One region of the Fictibacillus nanhaiensis genome, then DNA from elsewhere that is predicted to be linked to it. Evidence: riboswitches for the same ligand, from Rfam matches in the RefSeq annotation. Region 1 holds a riboswitch; each other region holds the start of a gene.
The links. A riboswitch is a leader RNA that binds a small molecule or an ion and turns the genes downstream of it on or off. The one in region 1 is predicted to bind S-adenosylmethionine.

Region 1 (7,949 bases):
CGGGATCGCAGCAGTTGGTATGTTATTAGGACTGATCGTATTTACTCTAACAAAGAAAAAGAATCTTGGTCTTGCAGGTACGTATGTGCCTAACCCATTAACTCCAGCTGAGAAAAAGAAAGTATCAATCATCGTTGGTCTTTCTGCTGTTGTACTAGCTGTATTCTTAGGTATAACGATTCCAGCAGGTATTTTTACACTTGATGTATTCATTACGTTAGTCGGTATTTTTGGTATCGCGATCCCTACCATCTACTTTGTGGTTATGTACCGCAGCCCAAAAACGACTTCCGAAGAGCGTTCACGAGTTATCGCTTATATTCCGCTATTTATCGCTGCTGTTATGTTCTGGGCGATTCAAGAGCAAGGTTCAACAATTCTTGCATCATATGCGGACAAGCGTACAGATTTAACATTTGCTGGACTTGAGATTTCGCCAGCTTGGTTCCAATCTCTTAACCCGCTATTCATCATTACTTTAGCTCCAGTATTCGCTTGGATTTGGGTGAAACTTGGAAACCGTCAGCCGACTGTACCTAAGAAATTTGCGTTAGGTTTGTTATTTGCTGGATTATCTTTCTTAGTTATTCTTCTTCCTGCTTACTTTGGTGGAGAAGGATCTCTAGTAAGTCCATTATGGTTAGTGCTTAGTTACTTTATCGTTGTTATCGGTGAGCTTCTATTGTCTCCAGTAGGACTTTCTGCAACAACGAAACTTGCTCCAGCAGCGTTCTCTGCACAAACAATGAGCTTATGGTTCTTAGCAAGTGCAGCTGCACAAGCGATCAACGCACAAATCGTTAAGTTCTATTCTGCAGAAACAGAAATGATGTACTTCGGTACGATCGGTGGAGCTGCGATTGTGTTATCACTTATCCTTTTTGTCATCTCACCTAAGATCCAAGAGAAGATGAAAGGTATTCGTTAATCAAAATTTAAAACCACTGATGTGATGGTCCTCCATTACCTCAGTGGTTTTTTTGTGCTGAGAAGTAATTGATCTCCGTTTCAGGGACTCGCTTTCCAGGGGATGTGCGGATTAATCCTTCGTCTACAAGCAATGCTACAGTTGTGAGCTTTCTCGTCACTTGACTTGCAATTGTGAATTGGATTTTTTTGCAACCATTTTTAAAAATTGTCCAAACCATTAAGACAAGCTTGCGTAAGATAGAGTAGAGAAGAAAACAAGAATCATTGTTCTTTTTCTCAACAGTTCGCTTATAGAAAGGGGGGGTCTATAGTGAGCTTAATCGGTAGCCTATTAGGATTTAAGAAAAGAAAAAAAGGTAAGAAACATGCAGCATAACTAATAAAGCCGGGGATTTCTCCTCGGCTTTTAACTATTTTTAGAACTCTATGTTACATAGCGCCTTTTTCAATGAAATTAGGAGGATATCCAAACCCTTTCAAGGACAAGCACATATAGTACAAGCAAGGGGGATTTTTAATAAATAATAGTTATGTTCGATGTAAACTAAGTGTTTCTAAAAGTGAATCATCTTCTATTTATTTCTTTGTATCTTCCCTTCGTAAAGTAATATAAGGGGGAATATCATTGTATATTCGCAAACGGGTTCCTGGAAAGGACGATCCTTTTTTAGTAGATATGGTAGTAAGTAATTTTCAAGTCCGTAAAAACGTGATTGAAATGATTATAAACATGGCGAATGAGGTTATGATTGTCTGTGACAGCAATGACACGATCATCGGCTTTGTATGTTATCGTTTCAGAATTGGACCTACAATCTTTGTGGACTATGTCGTGTTAGATACAAAACATCAAGGAAAAGGCATCGCTACCTCATTTCTTCCCGTATTTGAGAGTCACCTTATGAAACAAGGAATTCGCAATGTATTTGGTACGGTTGATGAAGAGAATACAGATGCTCTAAAGACATTTCAGCATTGGGGCTTTAAAGTTCACGGCCAGCTAGGTTCTAGCATCGTTATCCAAAAAGAGCTTACGTCGTCTAATTCTATTTCAACGCCGACTGGTGTTCGTACGAAGTCAAGTGTAAGAAAGCTTGCTACTCCTCCATCGCTTAGCTAAGTCATGGAAAATATTTAAGCAGATCTTCTATGTAAGATCTGCTTTTTGCATTCCTATGATGTTTTATTTCAATGCTGCTCTTAGAAAGTAGTCGATTTCCGCTCCATGTTGCGCGCTTTCCAGGGGGCGAACGGTGAGCCTCCTGCCGCTACGCGCCATTAGGAGTCTCCACCTGACCGCTCGTCCCATAGGAGTCGGCAACCCTCCGCTCCTATCAACTTGCATGGAAGGTGAAATAAAAAATACACTGTCCGATAGTAATGTTATTTAAAACATTGTGCTTTCATTGTCTTCTTGAATCTTTGATTGGAGTGTAAGTTGCTAGACTCCTACGGGACAGGCGGGCAGTCCTAAATGTGAAAGTGGCTCGTTCAGCCCCGACAAGCAAAAGGTAAATAGGCAAGGAAGGTGTTCTTTACCTTCATGATCTATTTACCTTTTGACCTCGAGGGGCTAGTCACTGCAACTAGACAGGTGAGACACTTAAGAGTGAAACGTCCGAATGTGGCTCACCGCCTGCCCCGTGGAAAGCGAGTATCTGCAACGGAGATCAATACTTCCAAAAGTAACCTTTAAAAAAATGCTATTAAAAAAGAAAATAAAAAAGCCAACTCATGATTTGATCAAAAGTACAAATCAAAAAGTCGGCTTTGTAACATTTATAGTAAGAATGAATAAGTCTTATTGTTCTTACAGGTCTAAGAGATTTTGTTGACGTCTCGTCTTCTTCGATCCATTCACCTGATGGTTGTTTGGATTGAAGATTTCTTCGATATATCTTTGATTCCAATCACTAGTAAATTCTTTATCAGAACAGATACATCCACTTAGATCATATCGGAAAAGGCCACAGTGCGGGCAGTTACTCATACTAATCCCCCCTTGAGTCAACATAACATATTCTATGAACATCTAAGAGAGTTGGCAACGGCATTCGTACAGCTTTTCCAGCACATAAAATGCTGATTTTTATTGAAATTACTTATTCATCCAATCTGGCTTATGAAACTCTTCGAAATCACTTTGAATGACCTTCTTAAATGCATCTGACTCTACGGCAGCTTTTAAATCTTTTGCGAGCTGTGAATTCTTATCTTTTTCAAGTACAACAATTCGATTGATGATATCTTCTGGAAGTTTATCTTTTACTAGCGCATCCTTTAAATCTAGACCTGATGATAGAGCAAAGTTTCCGTTAACTGCCGCTAAATCTACGGAGTCTAGTGTTCTTGGTGTTTGAGCGGCTTCTACAGGTTGGAACTTTAAGTTCTTTGGATTTTTCGTGACATCTTTTTCCGAGACTCTGAGTGGATTTGCGGAAGAATCGATTTCAATCAGTCCATTGTCTCTCAGAACAGTAAGGCCTCTTGCTAAGTTCGTTGGATCATTCGCTAGAGAAACCGTGCTTCCGGGCTTAATCTCGTCTATTGACTTGTATTTCTTAGAATAGATACCGATTGGCGCAGTAGGCACCGTAATCACAGAAGCTAGTTTCATATCATTCTCTTCTGAAAAAGCATCCATGTACACTTTATGTTGAAACAAATTTGCATCTAACGAACCACTCTTTAAAGAGATATTCGGCTGTACATAATCATTGAATTCTTTTACTTCAACTGCGTATCCTTTTTTCTCGAGATATGGCTTTACACCTTTTTCTAGCATGTCGCTGTAAGGCACGGTTGCGCCGAGTGTTATCTTCTTCTCACTCTCACCTGAAGCGCCACACCCTGCTAGAATACCGATTAAGAGCGCTGCTGATATAAAGACTTTGAATCGTTTCATAAGATTTCTCCTCCACTCTCCACTTATTTACTTTCCGTTAACACCGGTCTAAATCTAGCCGCTGGATGATCATTAGGCAGCAAAGGTTGTCCAGGTGTAAACAATTTTTCACGAAGCGTGCCCCTGTTGTACTCTTTTTTGTATAGTCCTCTTTCTTGAAGAACAGGTACAACAAGCTCTACAAAAGCTTCTAAGTCTCCTGGTGTTACAAGGTGATTTAGGTTAAAACCGTCTACGCCAGACTCTTCAAACTGCTTTTGAATACCATCCGCTACCTCTTCAGGGTTCCCCACTATGAAACTACCTCTGTCAGGAGACTCGAAGCGATTCAATACTTCTCCCACTGTTAACGGTTTAGGCGCATCCGTAGTGAGTGTGGCGGCTTTATAATGTCCGCCCTCTGTTGATTTGTTGTACGAGAATGGAAGTTCCGGATCTAACTCTTCATACTCCGCGATATCATAACCGCTCGCTCCATACTGCGCTTTTGCAGCATCCGCGCTCCAAACACTTGCATATTCTTTGAATTTCTCCTCCGCCTCTTCAGTCGTTCTCCCCACCACCACATTTAAAAATGAAAAGATCTTAAGGTTTTCTGGGTTTCGGCCATGTTTGATAGCGCGTTTACGAATGTCGTCCGCATAAAAACGAATTCTCTCTGGTGTTGGACCACCTACAAAGATGCATTCAGCATGCTTTGCCGCAAAGTCTCGTCCTCTCTCAGACGTTCCCGCTTGATAGATAACAGGTGTGCGCTGCAGAGATGGTTCACTTAAGTGAGGTCCTTCCACGCTAAAATATTGTCCTTCATGATTGATCTCATGAACTTTTTCAGGATCCACCAGTTTATTGTTTTCAACATCTTCAACAACGGCTCCGTCTTCCCAGCTGCTCTCCCAAAGTTTATAAGAAACATCTAAATATTCATCTGCGATGTTGTATCGTTCATCGTGTTTAATCATATTCTGCAGTCCAAAATTCCTTGCCGCATTCGGCAGATAAGAGGTGACTACGTTCCAAGCAATTCGGCCATTCGTTAGATGGTCTAGCGTAGAAAAGCGGCGCGCGTTCCCAAACGGCTGTTCATACGTTGTGCTTACCGTCACGGCAAAAGATAGATTTTCTGTTACGCTCGCCATAGCCGATACAAGAAGTGCGGGATCATTTAAAGGAACTTGAAGTCCATCTTGAATAGAAGGTGTCTTGCTTTGTCTATAAACGTCATAAACGCCCAATACATCTGCAAAGAACACAGCATCAAACTTCCCTCTTTCTAAAAGCTTCGCATACTCAATCCAGTATTTTAGATCTTTATAACCTCTATGTCTCTTGTTCTCCGGGTGCTTCCAAAGGCCATGAGAATTGTGCATGGCACTCGTCATCTCAAACGCGTTCAACAAAATTTCTTTACTCAACATACATTCCTCCGTATCCAATTTTTTCGTACCCGTTCCAAGAGAAAATAAAAAACCTCTTCAACTATGAGAAGAGGTTAAAAAATACGTGAAATAAACATACGTATATAGATTTCCTCTTATCTTTCAAGCTTTCGCCTGCTGGAATTGGCACAGTCCTAAAAATAGTTGTTGCCGAGGCTTCAAAGGGCCAGTCCCTCCACCTCTCTCGATAAGAAATCGATATGATTCAATTTAATAACGAAATATACAGGATTAAAAATAGCCTGTCAATGCAATTTAAAAAAATAAAATAATTTTCTTAACAATCAGTTTTTAGTTGACAGTGGTTGGCATTATCCTCTATAGTGATGACTAATAATTAAATATTTTCTTATCAAGAGTCAGGGGAGGAACTGGTCCTACGATCCTGCAGCAACCGCTTTGTTCAAAAGAAAGGTGCTAATTCCAGCAGATGTTTTTTTAATGTCTGAAAGATGAGAGAGCGTGTTAGCATATGGAATCTACGTCCTCTTTCGTCTTTGAAAGAGGGCTTTTTTGTTTTTCCTTCGCTGTTCTTGTGTGTAGTTGATTTCCGCTCCAGGACGCTCGCTTTCCGCGGGGCGAGCGGTGAGCCACTTCGCGCTTCGCGCCCTTAAGGGTCTCACCTGCTCACTCGTCCCGCAGGAGTCTAGCACCTTGCGCTGCAATCAACCTATCGAAGAAGACTTATAACAAAACCAATCCAAAACCAAAAACCACTTACAGATAAAAAAATTAGGAGGGAACTATGAGCATTCCATTGAGAAAAACCACTGAAATAGATCATTTTGAAGAAGCGATAAATACCGCACTAGCACTAAAAGAAGTTTTCAAGAAACGGGCAGAATTTGTAGATCGAGAAGGCGTTTTTCCTTATGAGAATTTCCAAGATTTAAAGGATGCTGGCTTTCTTTCTCTTACCATTCCAAAAGAATATGGCGGTAAAGGGTTAAACCTAGTTGAATTCTTAACCATTCAAGAACATTTAGCGGAGGGAGATGCTCCTACTGCCCTTTCTCTTGGGTGGCATTTGGGTACTTTTTTAGAGGCGGCGGAAAACCAGCATTGGAGTGGTGATGCGTTCGCTGATCTTAGCCGGAAAGTAGTGGAACAAAAAGCACTCATCAACTTGGCACAAACAGAGCGTGCGACAGGAAGTCCTTCTCGCGGAGGTATTCCTACAACAACCGCTGTTAAGAAAGCAGATGGATGGTTGATCAACGGAAGCAAAGCTTTTACTTCTATGGCAGAGGCCCTTGATTACTCGGTCGTAACCGCTACCATTTCAGAAACTAACCATAAAGGATTTTTCTTAGTGAATCATCGTGAAAAAGGGGTTTTTGTAAAAGAAACATGGGACAGTATCTCTATGAGAGGCACAAAAAGTGACGATCTCCTTTTGAAAGATGTTTATGTGTCCAAGGAAAACCTTCTTGTTGTTGAAGATGAGAAGAACATCGTTCCGAAAGGCTGGTATCTTCAAGTCCCTGCTGTGTACTTAGGTATCGCAAGAGCTGCGCGGAATTATGCAATTGAATTTGCGTCAGAATATAGCCCTAACACGTTATCAGGACCTATCTCAGAAGTACCTGAGGTGAGAAGAAAGATTGGCAAGATTGAACTTGAGCTATTCCAAGCGAGAACAATTCTTCATGCCGTTGCTGAAAAATGGGTAAATCAGCCTGAACAACGTAAGAATCTAGGTACAGAACTTGCGGCCGTTAAGCATTCTGTAACGAACAGTGCGAATAGAGTCGTTGATCTTGCCATGAGAATCGTTGGGGCGAGAAGTCTTTCTGTACAAAATCCGCTTCAGCGGCATTTCAGAGATGTGAGAGCTGGACTTCATAATCCACCAACAGATGATGCAATCGTTTATTCTTTGGCGGATGCAGCGCTGAAATAAATGAAGTCAACTGACAGATTCATGTTAAACTCAACATATTTTTGTATGATGAGATTTGGATCACCATAGGTTATTATGGATACAATATATTTCCATATCAATCAATAAAAGGTGGTCTACTCATGAGAGCGCTTCTTACATTCACTTATTTACAAGCTCTTTCTTGCATCTTCCCAGTCATCATCTTTGGGGCGTTAGCTCTTTCAAAGTTCTTCAGCATTCCGTTCATCCCTCGATACGATTTCATACTTCTTTTATGTCTCATCACACAAGTTGCTATGATTCTAACGAAACTTGAAACGATTGATGAACTTAAAGTCATCTGTGTCTTCCACTTGATCGGACTTGCTCTAGAACTATTTAAAGTTCATATGGGGTCTTGGAGCTATCCAGAAGACGCTTATTCGAAAATTTACGGTGTACCTCTTTATAGCGGTTTTATGTATGCAAGTGTTGCGAGCTATATTTGCCAAAGCTGGAGAAGGCTCGACCTACAGATAACGGGTTGGCCGTATCCTCTCTTTTCTTTTGGTATTTGTGTGCTGATCTATTTAAACTTTTTTATCCATCATTACTTGTTTGATGCCAGATGGATTCTGATTCTGCTTTTATTTCCTATCTTTTATAAGACCGTTGTTCATTATACGATCAACGAGCGTGTCTATAAGATGCCGATCCTTCTTTCCTTTTTGTTGATCGGATTTTTTATTTGGATCGCTGAAAACATTACAACGTTTCTAGGTGCCTGGCAGTATCCGAATCAGGAAGCCGC
Region 2 (7,481 bases), 1.9 Mb from region 1:
TTTGACCGCATAGATAACTCCAACCGCCCAAAAAGCAGCAAGTACAAAGTAGATCGAGAACAACATGTTATGTGGCACTCCAAGAGTGTGAAGAAGCGTTCTTGTGTTGGTAATAATGATGAGCCCTCCGACTAAGACCCCTAGTATGTGTGAGGGTATAAGACGGACAAGCCACGCGGCAATGGGAGCCGCAATCACTCCTCCAATCATTAAAGCTCCGACCCAAAGCCATTCAACTTGTTCCCAACCAAGGGCGATAAAGAAACCGAGTGAAGCAGAAACAGCTACTGCAAATTCGCTCGTATCGACAGAACCGATCACTTTTCTGGTTGTTAGATCTTGTTTTGCCATTAGGACCGGAGTAGTGACTGGGCCCCAGCCTCCACCACCTGTAGCATCTAAAAAACCTGCTAATAATCCAAGTGGAATAAGTTGTTTCTTTGTAAAAGGTTTACCATTCGCTGTTTGTTTCTTCTCTCCAAGTTTGAACAAAAAACGATATAAGATATAAATCCCAAGGATAATTAAAAAGATAGAGATATATGGTTTAACAACATCTCCAGGCAGGTTACTTAAAAAACAAGCACCTACAAAAGCTCCTATAGAGCCGGGGAGGATTAGACGAAGAACGACTTGCCGGTCAACGTTTCCGAACTTAATATGAGAAGCGCCGGATGCCGCAGTGGTTACGACTTCAGCAAGATGTACTGATGCAGATGCAGCTGCAGGAGCAATTCCCGCTACTAAGAGCAATGATGTAGATGTAACGCCATAAGCCATACCTAGTGAACCATCAATCAACTGTGCAACAAGACCAATTAGAGCCAATACGATTAACTTTTTCATATTCTTCCTCCTCAAAATAAAAAGGCCCTTAACAAGTGATGTTAAGAGCCTTCGGTTTACCGATCAGCGATACGGATTAAATTTTAGTTAATACTATATGATCCTAAAAGATAAAAAGTCAACTGTTTGTTTAAATTTTTTGTAAAAATAGAAAAATGAAAAAATAGGTCTTGATATCCATTTCAGATATGATATGATTTTATAAAATTTAAACTCTTATCAAGAGTGGTGAAGGGATCTGGCCCGATGAAACCCGGCAACCTGCAATCGTAAGGTGCTAACTCCAGCAGAATGTTTTTACATTTTGGAAGATAAGGTAATACGTTTACCTCCACTATCTTTCCGAAATGGGAAGGTTTTTTTGTTGCTCTTGAGAGTAGTTGATTTCCGCTCCAGAATGCTCGCTTTCCGGGGGGCGTGCGGTGAGCCACCTCGACACTTTGTGTCCTTAGGTGTCTCACCTGTCCCGCTGATCCCCCAGGAGTCTCGCATCTTGCGCTCCAATCAACTTGTCAATGAAGACAAAACAAAAATGACCAAACGACATTTTTAGAAAAAAGCCTTTTAAAGATAGAATGTTAGAAAGGGAGGCAGTGGAGTGGCGAACGAAAAGAGTGCAAACGATTTTCTTCCTCAGCTTAAACAAATGCTGAGCAGTATCAAATTTGGATCGATCACATTAATCGTACAAGATGGAAAAGTAATTCAACTCGAAAAAAACGAGAAGGTCAGAATTAAATAGCTCGCTGACTAGAAAACTAGAGGCGGTTTTAACGATTGGGCAAAGTCCTAAAAACGTTAAAGCCGCTTTTTTAATGGCAAGAAGGAGGTAACACATTGCTAACGTACGAAACATGGGACAACAAAACGCGTGATTTTAACAGTGATAACCCCACAAAAGGTGCACTGCATGTTTTGAAGTGGGCTTATGAAACGTATGAAGATGATCTGGTTTATGCGTGCAGCTTCGGACTTGAAGGAAGCGTCCTAGTTGATCTTGTTCATCAAGTAAAACCGGATGCTCAAATTGTTTTTCTTGATACGCATCTGCATTTTCAAGAAACGTATGAAGTCATTGAAGCAGCGAAGAAAAGATATCCATCCCTTCGTATCAAATTAAAAACACCGGCTTTATCTCTTGAAGAACAGGCAAGTAAGTATGGTGAACAGCTTTGGAAATCAAATCCGAATCAATGCTGCAATATTCGAAAAGTGATTCCTTTAGAAGAAGAACTGAATGGAGTAGCAGCCTGGCTTTCAGGACTGCGCCGTGAACAATCACCTACCCGCCAAAACACGCAATTTGTTAATCGGGACGGGCGATTTAAAAGCATTAAAATTTGTCCGCTTATTCATTGGACTTGGAAAGACATTTGGCGTTACGCCCACAAATATGATTTGCCGTATAACAAACTTCACGATAATGGCTATCCAAGTATAGGTTGTGAGCCATGTACACAAGCAGCACTAAACGCAGATGACCTTCGTTCTGGACGTTGGTCTGGTTTAGGAAAACTAGAATGCGGCCTTCATCAAAGCGATAGCCAATAAAGAGAATCTCAGGAGGAGAGAAACTTAATGAGTACCATACAGCCCCATGGAGGAAAATTAATCAACCGTTATCAGCCAGAGACACCTTATCAACACATAAAAAAAGAAATAACTCTCGATGCGACAGCACTTAGTGATCTTGAATTAATCGCTATAGGAGCATATAGCCCGTTAACAGGATTCTTAAATCAAGAAGACTATCAATCTGTTGTTCATGACATCAGACTAAGTGATGGAACGGTTTGGAGCCTTCCAATCACGTTACCGGTGAATCGCGAAACAGCTGAAGGACTCAGCGTGGGTGAAGAAGTTCGGTTAACGTACAAAGGAGATACTTACGGAATCCTGCAGGTTAGTGATATTTATACTCCTATTAAGCAAATAGAAGCAGAGAAAGTCTACAAAACGACTGATAACGATCATCCTGGTGTAAAGAAATTGCTGGATCGTCCTTCTGTGTATGTAGGCGGAGACATCACGCTCGTTAAACGTCCCCTGAAAAAGGAATTCGAAGCCTATCATCTCGATCCTAGTGAAACGAGAAAGACGTTTCGTGATATGGGCTGGAAAACAGTAGTAGGCTTTCAAACGAGAAATCCAGTTCACCGTGCACATGAATATATCCAAAAAACAGCGCTTGAAACGGTGGATGGCCTCTTCTTAAACCCGCTCGTCGGTGAAACGAAATCAGATGATATACCAGCTGATGTTCGAATGGAGAGCTACCATGTTCTTTTACAAAACTATTATCCAAGTGACCGTGTCTTCCTAGCTGTTTTTCCAGCCGCAATGCGCTATGCAGGTCCGCGTGAAGCCATTTTTCACGCTCTCGTTAGAAAAAATTATGGCTGTACACATTTTATTGTTGGCCGTGATCATGCAGGCGTCGGTAATTATTACGGGACATATGAAGCACAAGAAATCTTTTCACAGTTTACAGCAGATGAAATCGGTATAACGACACTTTTCTTTGAACACAGTTTTTTCTGTAAAAAATGTGAAGCAATGGCCTCTTCTAAAACGTGTCCTCACACAAGTGTAGATCATGTGATTTTATCTGGAACAAAGGTACGAGAACTGCTTCGTAATGGTGATTTGCCGCCTAGCACTTTTAGCCGTAAAGAAGTAGTAGAAGTCTTAATAAAAGGGCTAAGAAAACATGAAGAAAAAGAGCGAAAAGGAGATTCTAATGAGCAAACCGCACAATATAATCTGGCACGATAGCTCGATTACAGTAGAAGACAGAAGAAAGCAAAATAACCATTCCAGTTTTGTTCTTTGGTTTACCGGTCTCTCTGGTTCTGGAAAATCAACCATTGCAAATGCACTTGCAAAAGAACTTTACGATCGAAACATCCGGAATTATGTACTGGATGGAGACAACATCCGAAATGGATTAAACCGTGACCTATCGTTTTCAGATGAAGATAGAACGGAAAACATCCGCAGAATCTCAGAAGTTTCTAAGCTGTTTGTTGATAATGGAACGGTTGTGCTGACAGCGTTTATCTCTCCATTTATACAAGATCGAGAGAAGGCAAAGGCAATTGTTTCAGAAGAAGAGTTTATTGAAATCTTTGTATCATGTCCAATCGAAGAATGTGAGAAAAGAGATCCAAAGGGATTGTACGACAAAGCGCGAAAAGGTGAGATTCCAGATTTTACTGGAATTGATTCACCTTACGAAGAACCGGTATCACCTGCTCTTACCATTTATACGAACGAACAAAGCGTTACCGAGAGTGTTGAGGTCATCTTAAACTATTTGAAAAACAGGAAGTTGATTTAACTAACGATAAAGGAGATCGAAAACGATGGCATATGAAAAAGCGTGGGCAGATAATCCGAAGATCAACAAAACAGAACAAAAAAAGCTCGTAAAAGATGGATTGAAAATATTTGAAGATATTCCTCATTACGCAGAAAACGGCTTTTCTTCTATTCCGAAAGAAGAATGGGATAGTTTCAAGTGGGCTGGCCTATATCTGCAGCGTCCTAAAGAAGACGGCTATTTTATGATGAGGGTTAATGTTCCATCAGGCATTTTAAGTTATGAACAAGTAAAAGCATTAGCTCATATTTGCAAAGATTATGGAAGAGACGTATTCGATATCACGACACGTCAGGCCATTCAATTTCACTGGCTGACCATTGAACAGATTCCAGATATCTTTAATCGGTTAGAAGCAGTTGGGTTGTCGAGCGCGGGTGCGTGTGGGGACATTACGCGAAACATCATGGGGAACCCAATCGCGGGCATCGATCCTCACGAACTCTTCGATACCACTGAAATTGTAAAAGAAGTTTATGAGTTCTTTCAGCATAATGAAGATTTCTCAAATTTGCCGAGAAAATACAAAATGTCCATTAGCTCCAATGTGAACAATAGTGCTCATGCTGAAATTAACTGTGTGGCATTTACTCCAGCTTTGAAAGAAATTGAAGATAAAGAGATACCTGGATTTCACATAAAGATCGGCGGCGGTTTATCATCTAGACCATTCTTAGCACAGCCCCTTGATGTGTTTATTGAACCGCATCAGGTAAAAGAGGTTTCAATCGCAATTACTACCATTTTCCGTGACTATGGTTATCGGGAAAAGCGTCACCTTGCACGCCTTAAATTCTTGATGGCGGATTGGGGACCAGAAAAATTTAAAGAAAAGCTTCTAGAATATACGGGACCGCTTCACTCTAAAGGAAAAGATGCTCTTAAAACATGGAACGGCGGATACTTTTATGGTGTTCATCCTCAAAAGCAAGAGGGTTTAAGTTATATCGGCTTTAACGTACCTGTTGGCCGACTTCATGCTGATGAAGTTTTAGAGCTTGCTGAAATTGCAAAGAAATACGGAAACGGTGAGATTCGAACGGTAAATTCTCAAAACTTAATTATTCCTAATGTGAAACACGAAAACGTCGAGTTGCTTTTACAAAAAGAAATTTTCAAACGCATCACCACGCAGCCTCTATCTTTCATTGGTCATTCTGTTTCTTGTACCGGGATCGAGTATTGTAACTTAGCACTCGTTGAAACGAAAGAAAGAATGCGCAGAATTGCTGAGATTCTCGATCAGCAAATCACCCTCGATGTTCCCGTTAGAATTCATATGGTAGGCTGTCCTAACTCCTGCGGTCAGCGTCAGATCGCAGATATTGGCCTTCAAGGCGTATTGTTAAAAACAAAAGAGAAAAAGATGGTTCAAGCCTTTGAGATTTATGTAGGAGGCACACTTGATGATGGCGGAAAGTTTAACGAAAAGCTAAAAGGAAAGTTCCGTGCGGATTCGTTAGACGAAGTACTTTTCCGTTTCCTTACTGTATTTAAAAATACAAAACTTCCAGCAGAAAGCTTTTTTGACTATATAAACCGACTTGGGTTAGAACAGCTTCAAAAAGAACTGGACCGAATTGCTGAAGAATTAGAAGAAAAAGTCTCATAAAAAGGAGTCTCGCTATGTATTTATACAGATTTGAAGTCATTTCAAAATCAACGGTTATACCCGTTGTGATAGCCGCTTCAACAGATGAACAGGCTTTTCAGTTGGTTGACATCGAGCTCGAGAAGTATTTTTTGAAACAGCCTGAAGTTGATGAGATCTCTCTTTATGAAAAGAAAAGAATTCGTACGGGCAACGGGTTCGTGCTTTATGAACGTGAAACGATATTAAATCCTTAAGGAGTGATGATGATGGGAAAAGTATATCTTGTCGGAGCTGGCCCTGGAGATCCAGGATTGATAACCGTAAAAGGTCTGCGTTGTATTCAGGAAGCGGATGTCATTTTATATGATCGATTAGTGAATAAAGAATTGCTCTCTTATGCAAGACCGGACTGCGACTTAATTTATTGCGGTAAACTGCCAAACTACCATTTCATGAAGCAAGAAACAATCAACAGTTTCTTAGTTAAACACGCTCAAAAAGGAAAAGTAGTAACTCGGCTAAAAGGCGGTGACCCCTTCGTGTTTGGAAGAGGCGGAGAAGAAGCAGAAACACTTGCAAAAAGTCGTATTCCGTTTGAGGTGATTCCTGGAATAACATCAGGGATTGCAGCACCTGCCTATGCGGGAATTCCCGTAACACATCGTAACATCGCTTCAAGCTTTGCGGTCGTTACCGGCCATCGTAAAAAAGGTGAAGAAGATGAACTGAAATGGGAAAGTCTAGCGAACGGCATTGATACGTTAGCGATCTATATGGGAGTCGGCAACCTAGGTTATATTTGCGAACAGTTGACGAGACACGGAAAAAGCAAAGAAACACCAGTAGCCCTTGTGGAGTGGGGATCTTTAGAAAATCAACGAACCGTTACAGGTACACTGGATACGATTGAGGAAATCGTGGTTAAAGAACAAATTGAGAATCCGAGCATGATCATTGTCGGTGAAGTTGTTCGACTTCGCAGTGAACTGAAATGGTTTGAAAAGCTGCATGAAGAACCGAGTAAGCTCGCTGCCGTTAGAGAGGCTCTGTAAATGAAGGCATTGCTCTTTATCTGTCACGGTACAAGACTGGCAAAAGGTCGTATGGAAGCGGAAGAATTTGTGAGACTTTGTATGGCACAAGTAGATGTGCCTATCAAAGAGATTTGTTTTTTAGAGCTTGCTGAACCCTCTATTACCCAAGGCTTCGAAACGTGTATACAAAAAGGAGCAACGAGTATCTCTGTGATTCCTGTGTTCTTACTATGTGCTAATCATATAAAAATAGATATTCCAAACGAACTTCACCACTTGCAGAATCAACATCCAGGAGTTGAAGTGATTTACGGGCGTCCATTCGGTGTACACGAAGCCATTTCGCATTTGTTGTGGGAGAAGATCACGAAAAGTACAGTTAGTTTAAGTGAAAATACACATATCTTGCTGGTGGGAAGAGGCAGCACGGATCAAGATGTAAAGCGGGATCTAGATGCAATAGCGGCTAACGTTCAAAACCATTACGGAATTCCTAGTATTCAAGCTTGTTTTTTAACCGGTTCGGTACCGAGCTTTGAAGAGGCTCTATGGAATAGTCGCGAGTTATTTGAACAAATCATCGTTGTGCCTTATCTTCTATTTTCAGGGCTATTAATAAACGGGA
Region 3 (7,949 bases), 1.8 Mb from region 1:
CAAGAGTATCGAACTTCAAGGAACGAAAGGAATCGCAGCGGTGGAGCTCCTCGATGCTGCTGGTTATGATTTAATAACGATCGGCAACAACGAGATGTTTAATGGGGCAGACACGTTGGAACATATGGCTACAAAAAGTAAAGTTCCGTTTATCAGCAACAATCTTTTAAAGAAAGATAAAACGACGATTCCTGGTGTTCAATCAAGTGTAATCCTGAACAAGAATGGACTGCGTATTTTCGTAACTGGCGCATCCCCAGACTTAGGCGCTTTTAATGAGGGGCTAGGATTTTATGGAGAAAATTACATTATCGCTATTGCCGAAGAACTGGAGCGAAACCGCGGTAAATACGATCTGTGCATCCTACTGAACCATGTTGGAACGCTAGCGGATATAGATTTAGCAAAAGAGATCTCCTGCATAGATGTGATCGTTTCTGCACATGATCACGTTTTATATAAAGAAGCTCAGGTAGTCAATGATACGTTCATCGTAAGTGCCGGGAACTTTGGTGAACATATTGGTGTACTAGAACTTGAAATCAACAGTACGCACAAAACGCTTTTACAATCCGCTGTTTATAACACATTAGATTCGAAATCAGATGAAGAGATTCTTTCTATTCTTAAACGAAGCAAAGAAACGGCAATTGAGATCTTAGGAAAACCGTTATATAGAATGGATGAACCGTTATGGCACGATGTGATCAATGAAAATCCTCTCACAAATCTTATCGCAGATGGGTTAAAGGATATGCTGAGTACCGATATAGGCTTGATCAACAGTGGGATTGTTAACGCTGGAATCTTTTCTTACGTTTCTCATAAAAAATGTATCGAAATTTGCCCATCACCCCTCAACCCAACATCTTTTGAGATTCAAGGGAAGTACATATTTGAAGCTGTTCAACAATCACTTAATGTTCAACATTGCTTACAAGATGGAAGAGGACCAGGCTTCAGAGGGAAGTATATAGGTGGTCTGCATTTATCAGGCGCAGAAGTTGTTCATGATGGAACGAGAGTCGTTGAAATGAGAATAGGCGATGAACCGTTAGATGAAGAAAGATGGTATTCGGTTGCTTCTTCAGATTATCTCCAACGAGGTTCAGGTTATCCATCGCTTGCCCACAATCGGAACGAGTTTTACCGGCCAGAAGAGATTAAAGAAGTAATTGAAATTTATGCTGAGAAAAAAGAGTTTGTAAGTAGCGCTTTTAATACCAGATTTACTGAACTACAGAAGATTAAGGGGTGACCATAACATGGAATGGGTTACATTTTGTATGGCTGCGACAGCCTTCATTATTGTGTTTCAAGAACAGAAAAGCGAAAGAAACTTGAAAAGCGACTTCAACAGTTAGAAGATCAGCAAAAATAAATGCCAAAGTGACTTAGGGGGATTGTTGTCATGGAAAGATGTGTGTATTTTGAAGATACCTTTTTCTCGTCAGGTAAAACTGATATTTATAATGCAGAGCATCAGAAACAAGGTGTCCTTGATCTAAGAAGCGCATTTTCTTCAGGTGTGAGTATTGAAGATGAATCTGGAAGAGTAATCATTGAAGGGAATTTTCCTTTCTTATCGGGAAAATGGGTGGTTAAGCAATCAGACGGCAGGGAACTCGGTGTTGTAAAATCATCGTTTGCGTTCTTTTCTAAAAAATATCATTACATAACGAATGTGCAAAATTATGAAATTGAAGCTCCTGCTTTTTCAAAAGAGTATACCGTTTTTGATGAGAACAAGGAGGAAGTAGCGACGTTTAAAAAAGTGAATGGATTTTTTCAAGCTTCTGCTTATGAGTTAAAACACACTTCAGATTGCTTATTAACAGAAGAGCTAATTGCTGTTGTAATGGGAGTAAATGCGATCGAAAAACGAAACCGATCTTCCGCTGGAGCTGGTGCAGGAGGCTCTGGCGGCTGAACTTACTAATAAAAGAAGCTTTTACTTAACGTTTTGAAAACATTGAGTAAAAGCTTCTTTTTTATTTGAGTGATGTCCATTTGAGGTGGGCATTGTAATTGAATGTGCGCACGACACATACAAGAGGGGATATATTAGCCATATATCCACGGTAATTCAAAATAATATCACGCTAAATTGCAATATATTCACGTATAAGCTTAATTATTTCACGGATAAAATTTTTTATCCGATATTCGACACAAGATTACTTCTCGTCAAAACTAATCCAAAGCTGGAATTCCCACAAAACTAGAGGCTACTCCGTAATCCCTGCCTGCGTAATTTCCACCTTCACTTTAACGTTGATTGGGATGTCAGGATATTGTTCGTCCCAACGTTTAAAATCAAATCCTCGAGTTCTACTTCTAGCAAGATCTCCTAATCCAATCGTATCAACCTTTGCTTTTTGTAATTTCTTCACGATTTTATTTGTTCGTTTATTCATCGCTTTTTCTGTAGCACTTTCAAGCTGCTCGATAAGAGCTGGATTACTTACCGGAATTTTAGGCGCTTCACTTACTCGTCCTTTCACTTTTACCGAAATGTCTACTGATGGAGAGCGTTTCACGTTTTTAAATTGATACTCTACTTTAGATGACAGGTTTTGAATCGTAAAAAATTGATTATTTTTAAATTTTACTTCATAGATGCCTTTTTCAAAGGGTTCCATGAGAAGCTTTAAAAGGAAAGAATCTTCAAGTTTCAATTGTCCAACCATTTTATCGTCTTTTAAGAGAGCTGTTCCTATTACTCTTATTCGATCACCTTGCTTCTCTATGAGTGGCAAGTTTGGATCCATTCCTTTTCCGTAATATCTATACAAAAAATCATGTATGTTTGACTTTGGTATGTTTGCGTTCATATTTTGATCAAGCAGTTGAAGCAGATACTTAGAAGGTGTTTCGCTGAGTGGGTATTGTTGCTTTAGTAAGGTTTTCGTACTTCCTTTAACGATTGCCATATAAAGATCGCGCCCTAAAGATGGATCACGCTGAAGTGTGTCTACTAGATCATAGATACCATTTTCAGCTAAACGATGATTATAAAGAGCGATATCTAAGCGTCCGATTTCGAATGGTTTAGGTGATTCAGCTTGTTCCAATGCTCTTGCCATCTTGCTCGTATTCGTAGTTGCTGTGAAAACTTCCGAAATGGGAGGGACATCTTCACCTCTTTGTGGAATCGCTACCATTCCGTTTAACTCCACTTGGCTGTTTGACTTATAATCATAACCTACGGCGGAAACGAGCTGAACATCTTCAAGAATCTTCTTGCTTGGAAAACAGCCTGTTAGCAGGAATAAAGTGAAAACGATAATCATATTTTTTCTAACCATTACTTGTTTTCCTTCCTTTTCCTTTTCCGTTTCCTTTTCCTAAAATAAGTTGGATCACAAATAGAAAGGGAATGTAAGCATATAGAATATAAAAACCAATCTGAGAAACTTTCGTGTTCAGTATGTCTACTTGCTGCCTGTCAACGACTAAGATACTGCATATGAAGATTATGAACATCATCGTTCGAAGTGCGCTTTTTTGCTTGATTTTATATAACCGGTGAATTCCGCGACTAACCGACCAAAAACCAATACAGATGTTAGGAAGAATTACGAAGAGCCAAAGAGCGATTCCAGCATATTCAAAACGTTGTGCAAAAGGAAGGTCAACGATTTTCCAAAGCGTTAAAGTCGCCCAAATCGTATGTTGAAGCTGCTCTTGATTAAAATAGACAAAAGATACAAACACAGTGATCAGGTAAGTAAACATCGTAAACAGGTTACCCAAATGTGCCCATTTTTGAGACTTTTCAGGATGTTTTAAGAAAGGCAGGTATAACAAAATGAGCTCAAAACCTAAATAATCAAGAGTAACCCCTTTTGTTGCAGCCATCAAATCACTAAAAGAATGGTCAAGAATAGGTAAAAAATTCGTATAATGTGCATTTTTAAGTGCGTAGTATTTTAATAAGAACAAAGGCAGTGACATAAAAAATCCTAATACGGAGAGCCCTGCTACAACCCGGATTCCTCCTATAACATAGGAATAAGCTAGTCCTAATAGGATAAAGGTGATGATCGGTGTTCCGAGTTCAGGAAAGATCCAAATCTGAATCACTTCAATATACGTTCTAAGTACAGTTAGAATGGTTGAACTAAAATAAATTAAAAGTAAAAAGCTTAGTGTACCACCGATCCATCTGCCAAATAAATTTCTATGTACACCGATGATATCAGCGTTTTCTCTAGAAAGGATTCGATAGATCATCCAGATCAACACGTTGAACAAAAGCCCCCCGATGATTACAGAAATCCATGCATCATGTCCAGCTGTCTTTGCGATATATCGCTCGAACCCAAGAATTCCTACACCAATCTGCATCGTTGTAACCATATAAAAAGCCATATAAGGTGATATCTGCTTGTTTTCACTGATCTGAGACATACATACCCCTCGCTTTTTAGTCTTCTATGTCATGTTTTTCTTTTGCGCGCTTTTTATTCATTTTCGCCTTATCTTGCGGTCGAACAGATGATGGACGGCTGTTCTGCACACTAAAAGGCATACGGATGAGTGCATCTTTTAAATCATTTACACGAAGCGGGTATAGGGGTGCGATGTAAGGTCTTCCGAGAGAAGTAAGTTTTAATAGATGTGAAACAATAAATGCAAAGCAGATCGCAACACCAAGTACACCTAAGAACTGTGCAAATATTAAAAAGGGAAAACGAAGCAAACGAATCGTGTTACTCATCTGATAGACAGGTGTTGTAAAAGAAGCGAGTGCGGCTAGAGCTACGATGATTAGAAGAACGTTACTCGTTAAACCAGCTTGAACCGCTGCCGTTCCAATAACGATACCTCCAACGATACCGATCGTTTGACCGACTTTAGATGGTAGCCTCGCACCAGCTTCACGAAGTAACTCAATCGAAAGTTCTAGTACGATAGCTTCTAATATAGGTGGAAATGGAATATCGTTACGTGAAGCCACAAGTGTAGCTAAAAGATTTTCTGGAATCATCTCATAATGAAACGTTAGTACAGCAACATAAAGCGGCGTTGATAACACTGAAAACATAACCGCCATCAATCGGATCAACCGAAAGACAGAAGCGAGCGTCCAATTTAAAAAATAGTCTTCAAAAGCTGAAAAGAATTCTACAATAGTTGTCGGGCCGGTCAGTGCATGAGGAGATCCATCAGCCATAATCGCCACTTTCCCTTCAGACAAAACACTGGCTACTCGATCAGGTCTTTCTGTATCAATGAGCTGTGGAAAGGGAGAGTTCTCGTTGTCTGAGATCATTTGATTGATATAGGAACTGTCTACGACATGATCGTATTCGATGTCATTAACACGTTGAATCGCAGTGTTCACATTCTCTGCATCAGCGATTCCGTCAATATAGATAATGGCAACTCTCGTTTTAGAAAGTTTTCCAACACGCACTTCTTTTACTGTAAATTCAGGAATAGGAAGTCTTTTACGAATCAAGTTTAAATTGGTATCCAAAGATTCTACGAATGCTTCCTTTGGACCAACAACACTAAATTCGGTTTCAGGAATCGAAATCTGCCTGTTTTCAGTCGACAGACTGGGAACGAGCAAACCTTCTGGGTCGCCTTTATTCATTTGAATGAGAATAAAGCCTTCTGTTACTTTGTTCGCGATGTCATGAACATCATTCGATTTGACCATTCCATCTAAAGGTAGATGCTTCTGGATATCGTCTAAATTTTTTAGAGGCATTTCTGTTATATACGGTAATAAATCACGATGAAGAAATTCGGGATTTACAAGTGTTTTATAATAAGAGATATAGAAGGTGCTAAGAGATGTTTGCTTCACAGTAGAAAAGTCGGCTGAAGCGGTCAGCTTTTTCATGAGTTCTGGAAATGTCAATGTACCTTTTGTAGAATTTGATTTAGCTTCTTGTTGTTGATTTTTCTTTTTTTTCTTAAAAAATATCATTGATATCACCCGTTCGTTAATACGTCGTGAACCTACTACATTCCATTAGCATTTCCTTGGCACATAAAAATATTCTCTAAGGTGGAATGTACCGTTATGATATATAACATTGACAACCATGAGCGAGTAGCCTATGATTATCATTAAATGAATAACCAAACTCTTATTAAGAGCAGGCGGAGGGATTTAGCCCTATGAAGCCCGGCAACCATCGGCGAAACATGAAAGGTTTTGACCGAAACGGTGCTAAATCTAACAGCATTCTTTGCTGAGAGATGAGAGAACGAACGGATATTTTAGTATGAAACCGTGTTCTCAAAGGGAACATGGTTTTTTGTTTTTTATAAGGCAAGATAAGACGATTGCGATTAAAGGTATTTTATAAGAAAAGGAGTGGGTGATATGGTGGCATCGGATTGTATATGGTGGAAGGGAAGAAAACTGGCTCACACCCTTCATTTACCTCAGGCAAATGGGGTAGGTGAAAAGAAGACTCCGTTAATTATTATCTGCCACGGTTTTACAAGTACACGAATTGGCGTTGATCGTTTATTTGTAAAAACGGCTCAAGCTCTTGTTAAACTTGGATATGCTGTATTGCGTTTCGATTATGCAGGCTGCGGTGAGAGTGAAGGGGAGTATGGAGAAAATGAATTTGCCTGTTTTATTGATCAGACAAAGGAAGTAATTTCTTTTGGAAGCAAACTCCCTAGTGTTGAGGAACGTTCTATAACTTTAATTGGTCATAGTTTAGGTGGAGCTGTTGCGGCTTGCACGGCAGCGGATGATGATCGAGTTCATAATGTTATCACGTGGTCGGCTGTAGGAAATCCATTTGCCGATATTAAAGAAATCGTTGGTTACAACGGAGAGCACGCTGTTGTTGATCACTTAGGGTATGCCATAACAGAAGAATTTTTGTTTTCACTTGAGTCTTATTCGCCACTAGAGGCTATCCAGCAATTTAGTGGAAACGCACTGTTTATCCATGGAACGAGTGACCCAGTTATTTCTTGTAATTATTGTTTGGATTATTATGAACACTCTATTAGAGCAATGAGAGGTACAACTTCCATGTTTCTAATAGAAGGTGCAAATCATACGTATTCTTCTATTAAGCATTTTGACAAGCTTATAACTGCCACTTCAGAATGGTTGTTAACGAACGTAACAGTACCTGTTCAGAATAATTTGAAAAAAAGTGTTTGACAACTTGTTGAATACCTGTAATAATACTAAGTAATTTGATAGGAATACTCTTATTGAGAGCAGGTGGAGGGAATTAGCCCTATGAAGCCCGGCAACCATTCATGTTGAACAGCCAATATGAAAACGGTGCTAAATCTAACAGTGGTCACACTGAGAGATGAGAGGATAATCGGAAATGTTTTTCGAGAAGCCTTCTGTCTCTTTTATGAGATCAGGAGGCTTTTTTTGTACCACCTCTTAAGAGAGCTTTTATCAAAGGTTATATAGAAAATAATGGATAGGGGATCAGATCATGAAAAGAATCATTCAAGTATTACTCGCAAGTTTGGTGGTATTCGCATTAGCAGCTTGTGGCTCATCCACAAGTGGTGGAGAAAAAACAGAAAAGTTGGTAGTTGGGGCATCAAATGTACCACACGCTGAAATATTAGAAGAAGCGAAGCCGCTTTTAAAGGAAAAGGGTATTGAATTAGAAATTGTAAAATTCCAAGACTATATCTTACCGAATAAATCACTTTATGAAAAAGAAATAGATGCAAACTATTTTCAGCATATTCCATATTTGACTCAACAGGTGAAAGATAATCCGAAGTATAAATTCGAAAACGCAGGTGCTGTTCACTTAGAGCCGATGGGGGTTTACTCAAAAAGACATAAATCATTAAAAGACATTCCTAATGGTGGGAAAGTAATCTTGAGCAACTCTATCGCTGAGCACGGCCGTATCCTTTCAATCTTTGAAGCAGAAGGACTAATCAAGCTAAAAGAAGGTAAAGGTTATGAAGCGCAAATAAGC
Region 4 (7,949 bases), on a different contig from region 1:
CGGATCTTCTCTGGTTTCTCTCCCTCTTTCGCACTGCTAGAACAGCCTGATAAAACCAAAGCGCCAGCTATGCTTAAAGCCAGTGTTGCTTTCTGCCAAATCTTCAACATGTATTTCCCTCCACGTTTCTCTCTTTTTATATGGCTATTTTTTTGAGTTATTCTTGAAAGTCGTTGACTTCCGTTCCCGGCTTACCGATTTCTATTTTTAAAGTTCACACGCATACGTTGAAATAGTTCCTCTTAGACGTTGTGCTTCTTTATACGTACATCTGTTATGCACCACATCGATCCCAGCTTCTTTCGCAATTTTTGCTGCTTCTGGCGAGATGACACCTTCTTGTAGCCAGAACACTTTTGGCTGTGTGATCGCTGCTTCCTTTGCGAGCTCAATCGCTGCTTCTGGACTTCTAAATACTTGAACCACATCGATGGGAAACGGAATAGATTTTAAATCTGGATACGCTTTTTCATCAAGCACTTCTGTTTCTCTTGGATTAACCGGAACAATTTTATAGCCAAGTCGCTGCATTTTTCTGGCTAATCTATGGCTGGGTCTTGCAGGATTGGAACTGAGTCCCACGATCGCAAGCGTCTTAGGACGTTGAATTTCCTGATCATTCTCAACTGCTCGATACAGTGATGATTGCAACGCCCAACGAATAACACCCTCATCATTTATCGTGATCTCCGTGTTATCCGTCCCTATCCCAGTTGCCGTTTGTATCGCGCGATCAAGATCATTCGTAAGATCTTTTACGGACTCAAGTCCGACCGATAATCGAATAAGTTCTTCTGTTACGCCTGTTGCTACTAATTCTTCTCCACTCAGTTGCTGATGAGTGGTAGAAGCAGGGTGGATGATCAATGATTTTGCATCCCCAACATTCGCAACGTGTGACCACAATGAGATGTTGTTGATAACCTTACGCCCAGCATCACGTCCGCCCTTGATTCCAAAGTTTACGATCGAACCAAAACCATTGCTTAAATATTTCTTAGCAAGCTCATGACTTCTGTGCGAAGAAAGGCCAGGGTATGAAACCCAATCTACAGCTGGATGTTTTTCCAGATACTCCGCTACTTCTTGTGCGTTCTTCGCATGTTTTTCCACTCGTAGATGCAGTGTTTCTAAACCTTGTAAAAGGAGGAATGCATTGTGTGGACTTAAACATGCTCCGAAATCTCGTAAAAGCTGAACGCGTAATTTAGTCGCAAAAGCCAATGTTCCAAAGTCATTCGCGTATCTTAATCCGTTATAGCTGTTATCTGGCTCCGTAAATCCTGGATACTTCTCTGAGTTCCAATTAAAGCGTCCTCCGTCTACCACAACACCGCCAATGGCTGTTCCATGTCCACCGATCCACTTTGTGGCTGAATGAATGACGATGTCAGCTCCAAAACTTAACGGCTTTGTTACATATGGGGTTGCAAACGTATTATCCATGATTAAAGGTACACCGTTCTCATGCGCAATATCTGCTACTGCCTCAATATCTAGAACGTTAAGACTCGGGTTGCCGATCGTTTCAGCAAAAAATCCTTTCGTGTTTGGAGTAATCGCTTTTCTGAAGTTCTCAGGGTCTTCTGCATCTACAAACTTTACGTTGATTCCATATTTCGGGAGAGTAGTAGAAAATAAGTTGTACGTTCCTCCATATAGATTGGTAGCTGCAATAATCTCATCTCCTGCATGTGCGATATTTAAGATAGCTAGCGCAATCGCTGACATACCAGAAGACGTTGCAACTGCTGCTACACCATCTTCTAAAAGGGCGACTCTTTTCTCAAAAACATCGACTGTTGGATTCCCGATCCGGCTATAGATATTCCCTGGCTCATCGAGTGAAAATAAGCTCTGTGCGTGATCTGTATCAGAAAAAACATAGGATGTAGTTTGGTAGACAGGCACTGCACGTGAACCTGTTGTTGGGTCAGGCGCTTGACCCCCGTGTAGTAGTAATGTTTCAATATCGTATCCATCAAATGATTTTGTCATAAAAAATCTCTCCTTCTTATTATTAATTCAAATAAAATCTATAGGAAAACTAGGAATAAAGATTAGTGCTTATCCCTTTTGCTATATTCAATTTTTAAAATGAAATAAGTGACTAAGTGATGTTTGTGTGTGAAGTATGATAAGGGGAAAAAGAAAAACCCCCTTCCTAAGAAGAGGGTTTTGGTCCTCCTCTTATCTTTCAGATCAAAAAAGATCTGTAGGAATTGGCACCTTTCCAAACCAAATGTGGTTTGTTGGTTGCCGGGCTTCATCGGGCCTAGTCCCTCCGCCTCTCTGGATAAGAGATATTCAAATTATGTTTAACACATTAACGTGCTGATGTTTATTTAGTTCTTGAATAGGATTATAGAGTATGATGTTTTAGAAAGTCAACCGTTTTTTGAAAAATCATAAAAGTTATACAAAAGAAATGAGTGTTCAACTGTCAGCTTTGAATTAAGATTATGCCCATGCTATGCCGGTTATGCTAACTTTGTTCCACTTTTTTCATCCAACCATTGAAACTCTTCAATTTTTTTTACAAGGACCGTTATCCGATTGGCAATTGCATCTCTCTCACCGTAACGAATTTTCTGTTCGTTAGATAACTCATCCGTCTGAAGTAGTTGCCAATGAATCACAGTTAAATCAGTAAGTTGAATAAACTCCTCTTGTTTCACTCGACGCTTTACAGCTAGATCTCCTTGAGAATATCCTTCTAAAAATCCGTCAGCGATCCGTTTCAATCGATCTTCATACCGATCAAATTCATGTCGCGCATAACGTGGTGCATTAAAAAATGTCGGGAACAATGTCCTGTAATTATTAAGAAAATTCCCAGCAAGTGAATCCCCGCTATATAAGATGGGTACAGGATCGATTAAACTGACAGTACCATCTGAATGTAGCAATATATTCTCTGGAGATGTATCTTGGTTAGTAAGTACAACCGTTTGATTCTCTATCTCTCTATCATCCAAACAGTTTTGAAGGTCAATCAAAGCAGCTGGAGATATGGACCCATCATATGTATCTATAAATTTCTTAAAATCATCTATGTACTCCTTGTTTTCTTCTTTCATAGATTCTGATACATCGGAATGAAACTTTCCTTCAATATGTTTTCCGTTCCATGAGAGATAACCGAATCCTTTTAAACCATGATCTACAGCATTCATCTTGCGAAAGAACTCCCCAAGTTCCGCTCCGATATGAAACGCTTCTACAACCGTTAGTTGATCTAGCTTTATTGCTTTTCCCGCATATGATTCCACGGTAAACGTTCTATCTTTTTCTACATGATAGTTGAAAAAATCAGGGCAGATCCCTGGTTTAACTTGGTTCGCTAACTCATAGTATGCTTTCGTTCCTGCATATTCTGAGTGAATGGCCTCTTCGTCAAACTCTATGTTCCTACCATACGCCTCCGCTTTTGGAAATCTTACTACCACAGCATCGCCGGTGCGTAGTTGAACGAGATACGCAAGATGCCAAGCTCCTTCACCTAAATATTGAACCTGAGTCGGATCTTTAAGTTCTTCTAACCCACTTTGTTGCAATGCATAATCAATCAAGTCAAATGTCTCTTTCATAAGAAGTTCCTCTTTCTAAAATTGAAAATACGTTTCAAGAAACATATATTCGGTATATGTCGAAAAAAATCCTTTTTTCTTAGGTTTTCTTGTAGGTCTGAAGTCTTAAGAAGAGGTAAGAGGATGAGGAGTTTAAGAGGGATGGCACGAGTTGGCCTAGCATTTTCATATGGCGCTCGTATTTTTCATATGGCGCTCGTCCAGCATGCTTTTCAGCCGCTGGACGAGCTTTTCAAGGAACTTACAAAGTCCCAATCACCATCAATCTACATATGTGACGATGTCTTCTACTGCTTTTCTTGCGAGTTTTTTCGGTTGATCTTGTGGATGCCCGAGCGAAATAACCATGTTGATCTGCTTCTTAGATGGAATATCTAAAAAGTCACGAATCGCATCTTGTGCCAGCAGTACTGGTCCAGTCATCGGGCAAGTACCAAGTCCACGCGCATGGGCTGCAAGCATCAAGTTTTGGATCGCTAAACAGCTACTCTTGATTCCTTCCTCTTCCCAAACTGACTCTTCAGCAAGTTCAATCGGATCAAAGATCTTTTCTCGAAACTTAGATTCGTAAGGAGTGGCTAAACAGATGATCAATACGGGTGCTCCAGAGAACGCCGTCGCGTATGGACCAAAAGAGCGCGTCAGCAATTTTGCTTCCTTCGTTTTTCCGTTTTCTTCGGCCCTTGCAGCCAATTTATGAATAGCATCCCACGTCATCTCTTCGATTTTCTTTACTTTATCTTTGTTTCGAATCACGATAAATTCCCATGTTTGTGAGTTTGTGTCGCTCGGAGCATAACGAGCGCAATCCATGATTTCATAAATGTCTTCTTCAGCAATTGTTTGATCCGTAAACTTTCGGACACTTCTTCTGCCGTGCACGATTTCTTTAAAATCTTCGTATTTCATGATTGTCTCCTCTAGCACATGTATTGGATATTCTATATGTATTATACAAAAGATTGGAACTCTCTACAAAATACGTAAAAGAACAGTGCTTATTTTGCACTGTTCTCTGTTGCTTCTCTATCTTTTTTCGTTTTTATTCTTAATCCGATCAGGATGAGTGAAGCTCCCAATAATACACTTATGATATGGATCGGATCCATATTAAGAGACTCCCTTTGAACATTTAACTTCTCTACATACATTCCAAGCAGATAAGTACTGATCAGAACGATTATCCCAGCAGTAATGAGTCCAGCCTTCACATATGGCCTCATGGAAAAACCACCCTTTTCCCTTTTACATATATCTTATTCTTAGGAAAAGATAGAATACCTTTATTTAAAAACAATTTTAGCTAACGAATTGGCTTTTGCAAGATTCATCCTTTCTTCAACGAAAGAACGCACTTCCTCTTCAGCTTTTTTCTTGATTACAAATTCGACATATCGTTCACCTGTATGAAACCGAACTAAACCCCAACTTGGATATCCTGGATTTTCTGCTTGAAGTCCAGTGATCCAATCCACTGATTCAATCTGGTTCCAATCATAAAATTTAGTAGCCGATACAACGCCTTTTTTCCCGATCGCACCTCGCCAAATTTGAGTAAAATAGAGAAGTGTAAGAAACACCAATAAACAAATCATTAAAACATTTACAGGCATCGAAAGTTTCAGCAGACCAAAGCCTTGTGTAATGATGACCACAATCATAATCTCATGTGTCCAAAAATTCTTCTGTGTATATTCTCCACTATAAGAAAGTCCATAGACCGGAACTGCTCTTTTTTTGTCTTTTACATTTTTTAAAAGGTAATAAACGGCTGCCAAGATTCCTAATACGATTAAGATTCCAAAAAACACATTCAAAAAGAGTTCCATGTTTAAACACCCCACGTATCTTATATACAGTATTACGAATAAACAATGGAAAGAGTTTCAAAAAAGTATAAAAGACACCTATTAAAGGTGCCCTTCTGATTTTATTTTCTTTCAACCATAACTAAGATCTTCCCATCTTGTAGATCCTGCATATAACGCTCTGCATCACTTTCCGAAACGTCCATGTTTTGCAGGATTTCTTTCATATCCGCTTCATCGTGATCAAACATTGAAGCAAAAGGTCCAGCTGCAAGAAGTGGTCCGACTCCTGGTACTCCGAGGCCAGGGACGGCAATTCCTCCTCCAATACCTGTTAGAAAACCTGCGATTGTGCCATATGTAGCACTGTCTGCATCATCTTCCGTAATTTTTCTTTCATTTACATGAGTTTCATCTGCAACTTGGTCAACCATCTCATCATCTTTCGCAACGATTGAAATATCAGATGGATGATATCCTTTTTCGACCAATGCTTTGATTGCGCCAACCGCTTCTTCTTCTTTGGTATATGTACCGATTATATCTTTTTTCATTTGGTTTCCCTCCAAACGGTTCTTTACAAGTAGGTTCCCCTGTTAAGCATTTTTTAAACGGTACTCAGTCTTGCTCGAACCAACCTTTTTTCTTAAACCAAATGGACATAACCGCGCCTAATAAGACCATAAAACCTAATACATAGAAATAGCCATTTTTTGTTTGAAGCTCTGGCATGTTTGCAAAGTTCATCCCGTAAAGACCTGCGATAAACGTTAGCGGCATAAAAATTGTTGTGATGACGGTTAATGTTTTCATGATATTGTTCATACGGTAAGAGTTAAGAGAAATATAATTATCACGAATATCCGATGTCATCTCTCTGGCTGAAGTCATCATATCTGTTAACCTCAGGAGATGATCGTAAATATCATGAAAGTAGGACCTTTCTTCTGCATCTAAACCCACTCGTTTTGACTCGAGCATCCGATACAAAAGCTCCCGCATAGGTACGACCGTTTTTCTTAATGTTAAGAGATCTCCTCTAATATCAAAGATCTGATTAATGATTTTAGGTGCTTCATCATCTTCATTGCTTTCGATAGAAATGACTCGTTCTTCTAGTTCATGCATAATGGGGAAATACATATCTACTAGTTTATCCATCAACTTATGAAGAAGCTCATTTTTACCAAGTTCAGGCGGAACAGTCTCTAGTCCACTTAAATAATTCCACACAAAATCAATCTCTGGAACGTTTGTTTTATGATACGTAACCACACAGTTTTTTGTTGTAAAGATATCAACTTCAGTTGCTTCAAGTGTCTTTTTGTCGAGAGCGTGCACCACATAAAACAGATGACCTTCATAAAATTCTACTTTTGGACGTTGCAAGGCATTCACACAGTCCTCAACAGCAAGGGGATGGAAGTCAAAAAAAGTGCGCAATAAATTGGTTTCACCTGATGTCGGACAGTCAAAGTCAACCCAGAACCAATCAGGTTTCATTTCATTGATCTGTCGAAACGGTGGATTAATGATTACTTTATGATCGATGATAGCGATTGTGCGGACCATGATTACACCTTCTTTCATTTATTATCATTTCCCTAATTTCTTTAACTTTTTTCAGTGGTTTGAAACATTTTATAGGAATACAGCATTTATCTACAATAAGCTATGCTTTTTATTTTGACAATGAATAAACGGTACCTAGTGATGGATAAATAACCTTCATATTTCCTTAATCTGTTAAAATATAATGTAGTTATGAAAGGTGGAATGAAGTATTGAAAAAAAGAATCGTAATTTCTTTTGTTTTCATTTTATTGATCATCTCAAGTGTCGCAATATATAAGTACGTGCTAGAAGAAAATCGTTACTCATCAGTTTCCATAGTTCCTGAGAATCGCAACGACCTCCCCCTATACGATGGATTAGAATTTCAAGAACATCATTACTTGATAAAGGGAAATCATTGGTATGATATCTATAAATTTTATAGAGACACTCTTCCGAATCATGGCTGGAAGCTCGTTTTTAAACAAGCTTCTATAGAAGATTCGGGAGGCTTTATGTTGAGATTTCAAAAAAAGGATAAAGAACTACATATTGGTGGTGGCTGGAACCCTTATGCTAACGAAACTGAGACTACTTTTGACCTAAACCCCGTTTTGCATAAGACGATGTGGATTGATCAGAAACCCAGAAGCATTTGCGTTTACCTTAATAAAAACGCAGTTAACTGCAATAAGATTACCGATCAAAATAAGATAGAACAGTTTATAAAAATGGTCGACGAAGACGCTGTAAATAAAGACGATGCTCCTTTACAAAAGGAATTTGGAATTGTTGATGTGAACGGGGAAAAGATTGAGATTCATTATGATCCCCTTCTACCCTCTTTTACGTTAAAAACAGCCGATGAACGAAAACAGATGAAACCTGAGGCTTTGTTGGAACTTTTAGGCTTGACTCACTTACAGGAAAGGTAATGATTCAATCGATTTAAACAAACCCTCAGCCGTAAAATGGGCCAAGGGTTTTTATCTATGCG

Region 2: it holds a riboswitch for S-adenosylmethionine, as region 1 does, so the genes downstream of both, ACFS5O_RS13985 (YezD family protein) here and ACFS5O_RS04185 (acyl-CoA dehydrogenase family protein) in region 1, are expected to answer to the same signal.
Region 3: it holds a riboswitch for S-adenosylmethionine, as region 1 does, so the genes downstream of both, ACFS5O_RS13485 (alpha/beta hydrolase) here and ACFS5O_RS04185 (acyl-CoA dehydrogenase family protein) in region 1, are expected to answer to the same signal.
Region 4: it holds a riboswitch for S-adenosylmethionine, as region 1 does, so the genes downstream of both, ACFS5O_RS19975 (PLP-dependent aspartate aminotransferase family protein) here and ACFS5O_RS04185 (acyl-CoA dehydrogenase family protein) in region 1, are expected to answer to the same signal.

What each region holds. Positions count from the first base shown of each region.
Region 1 is NZ_JBHUPF010000006.1:76,741-84,689, reverse strand. It holds gene ACFS5O_RS04210 (peptide MFS transporter) at 1-928, shown strand, start outside; gene ACFS5O_RS04205 (GNAT family N-acetyltransferase) at 1,556-2,050, shown strand; gene ACFS5O_RS04200 (hypothetical protein) at 2,741-2,920, opposite strand; gene ACFS5O_RS04195 (MetQ/NlpA family ABC transporter substrate-binding protein) at 3,029-3,835, opposite strand; gene ACFS5O_RS04190 (LLM class flavin-dependent oxidoreductase) at 3,859-5,250, opposite strand; SAM riboswitch class I at 5,367-5,468, opposite strand; SAM riboswitch class I at 5,621-5,733, shown strand; gene ACFS5O_RS04185 (acyl-CoA dehydrogenase family protein) at 6,020-7,177, shown strand; gene ACFS5O_RS04180 (DUF817 domain-containing protein) at 7,300-7,949, shown strand, end outside.
Region 2 is NZ_JBHUPF010000006.1:2,008,738-2,016,218, forward strand. It holds gene ACFS5O_RS13980 (sulfite exporter TauE/SafE family protein) at 1-846, opposite strand, end outside; SAM riboswitch class I at 1,060-1,164, shown strand; gene ACFS5O_RS13985 (YezD family protein) at 1,445-1,588, shown strand; gene ACFS5O_RS13990 (phosphoadenylyl-sulfate reductase) at 1,684-2,397, shown strand; gene sat (sulfate adenylyltransferase) at 2,425-3,621, shown strand; gene cysC (adenylyl-sulfate kinase) at 3,587-4,186, shown strand; gene ACFS5O_RS14005 (nitrite/sulfite reductase) at 4,212-5,840, shown strand; gene ACFS5O_RS14010 (DUF3906 family protein) at 5,855-6,076, shown strand; gene cobA (uroporphyrinogen-III C-methyltransferase) at 6,089-6,874, shown strand; gene ACFS5O_RS14020 (sirohydrochlorin chelatase) at 6,875-7,481, shown strand, end outside.
Region 3 is NZ_JBHUPF010000006.1:1,904,442-1,912,390, forward strand. It holds gene ACFS5O_RS13460 (bifunctional metallophosphatase/5'-nucleotidase) at 1-1,258, shown strand, start outside; gene ACFS5O_RS13465 (LURP-one-related family protein) at 1,412-1,930, shown strand; gene ACFS5O_RS13470 (Ger(x)C family spore germination protein) at 2,229-3,308, opposite strand; gene ACFS5O_RS13475 (GerAB/ArcD/ProY family transporter) at 3,301-4,413, opposite strand; gene ACFS5O_RS13480 (spore germination protein) at 4,430-5,944, opposite strand; SAM riboswitch class I at 6,105-6,226, shown strand; gene ACFS5O_RS13485 (alpha/beta hydrolase) at 6,347-7,153, shown strand; SAM riboswitch class I at 7,201-7,317, shown strand; gene ACFS5O_RS13490 (MetQ/NlpA family ABC transporter substrate-binding protein) at 7,446-7,949, shown strand, end outside.
Region 4 is NZ_JBHUPF010000015.1:33,914-41,862, forward strand. It holds gene ACFS5O_RS19970 (aliphatic sulfonate ABC transporter substrate-binding protein) at 1-110, opposite strand, end outside; gene ACFS5O_RS19975 (PLP-dependent aspartate aminotransferase family protein) at 208-1,998, opposite strand; SAM riboswitch class I at 2,188-2,303, opposite strand; gene ACFS5O_RS19980 (hypothetical protein) at 2,481-3,590, opposite strand; gene ACFS5O_RS19985 (nitroreductase family protein) at 3,852-4,499, opposite strand; gene ACFS5O_RS19990 (hypothetical protein) at 4,589-4,813, opposite strand; gene ACFS5O_RS19995 (hypothetical protein) at 4,874-5,419, opposite strand; gene ACFS5O_RS20000 (general stress protein) at 5,521-5,952, opposite strand; gene corA (magnesium/cobalt transporter CorA) at 6,017-6,988, opposite strand; gene ACFS5O_RS20010 (hypothetical protein) at 7,183-7,887, shown strand; gene ACFS5O_RS20015 (VanW family protein) at 7,943-7,949, opposite strand, start outside.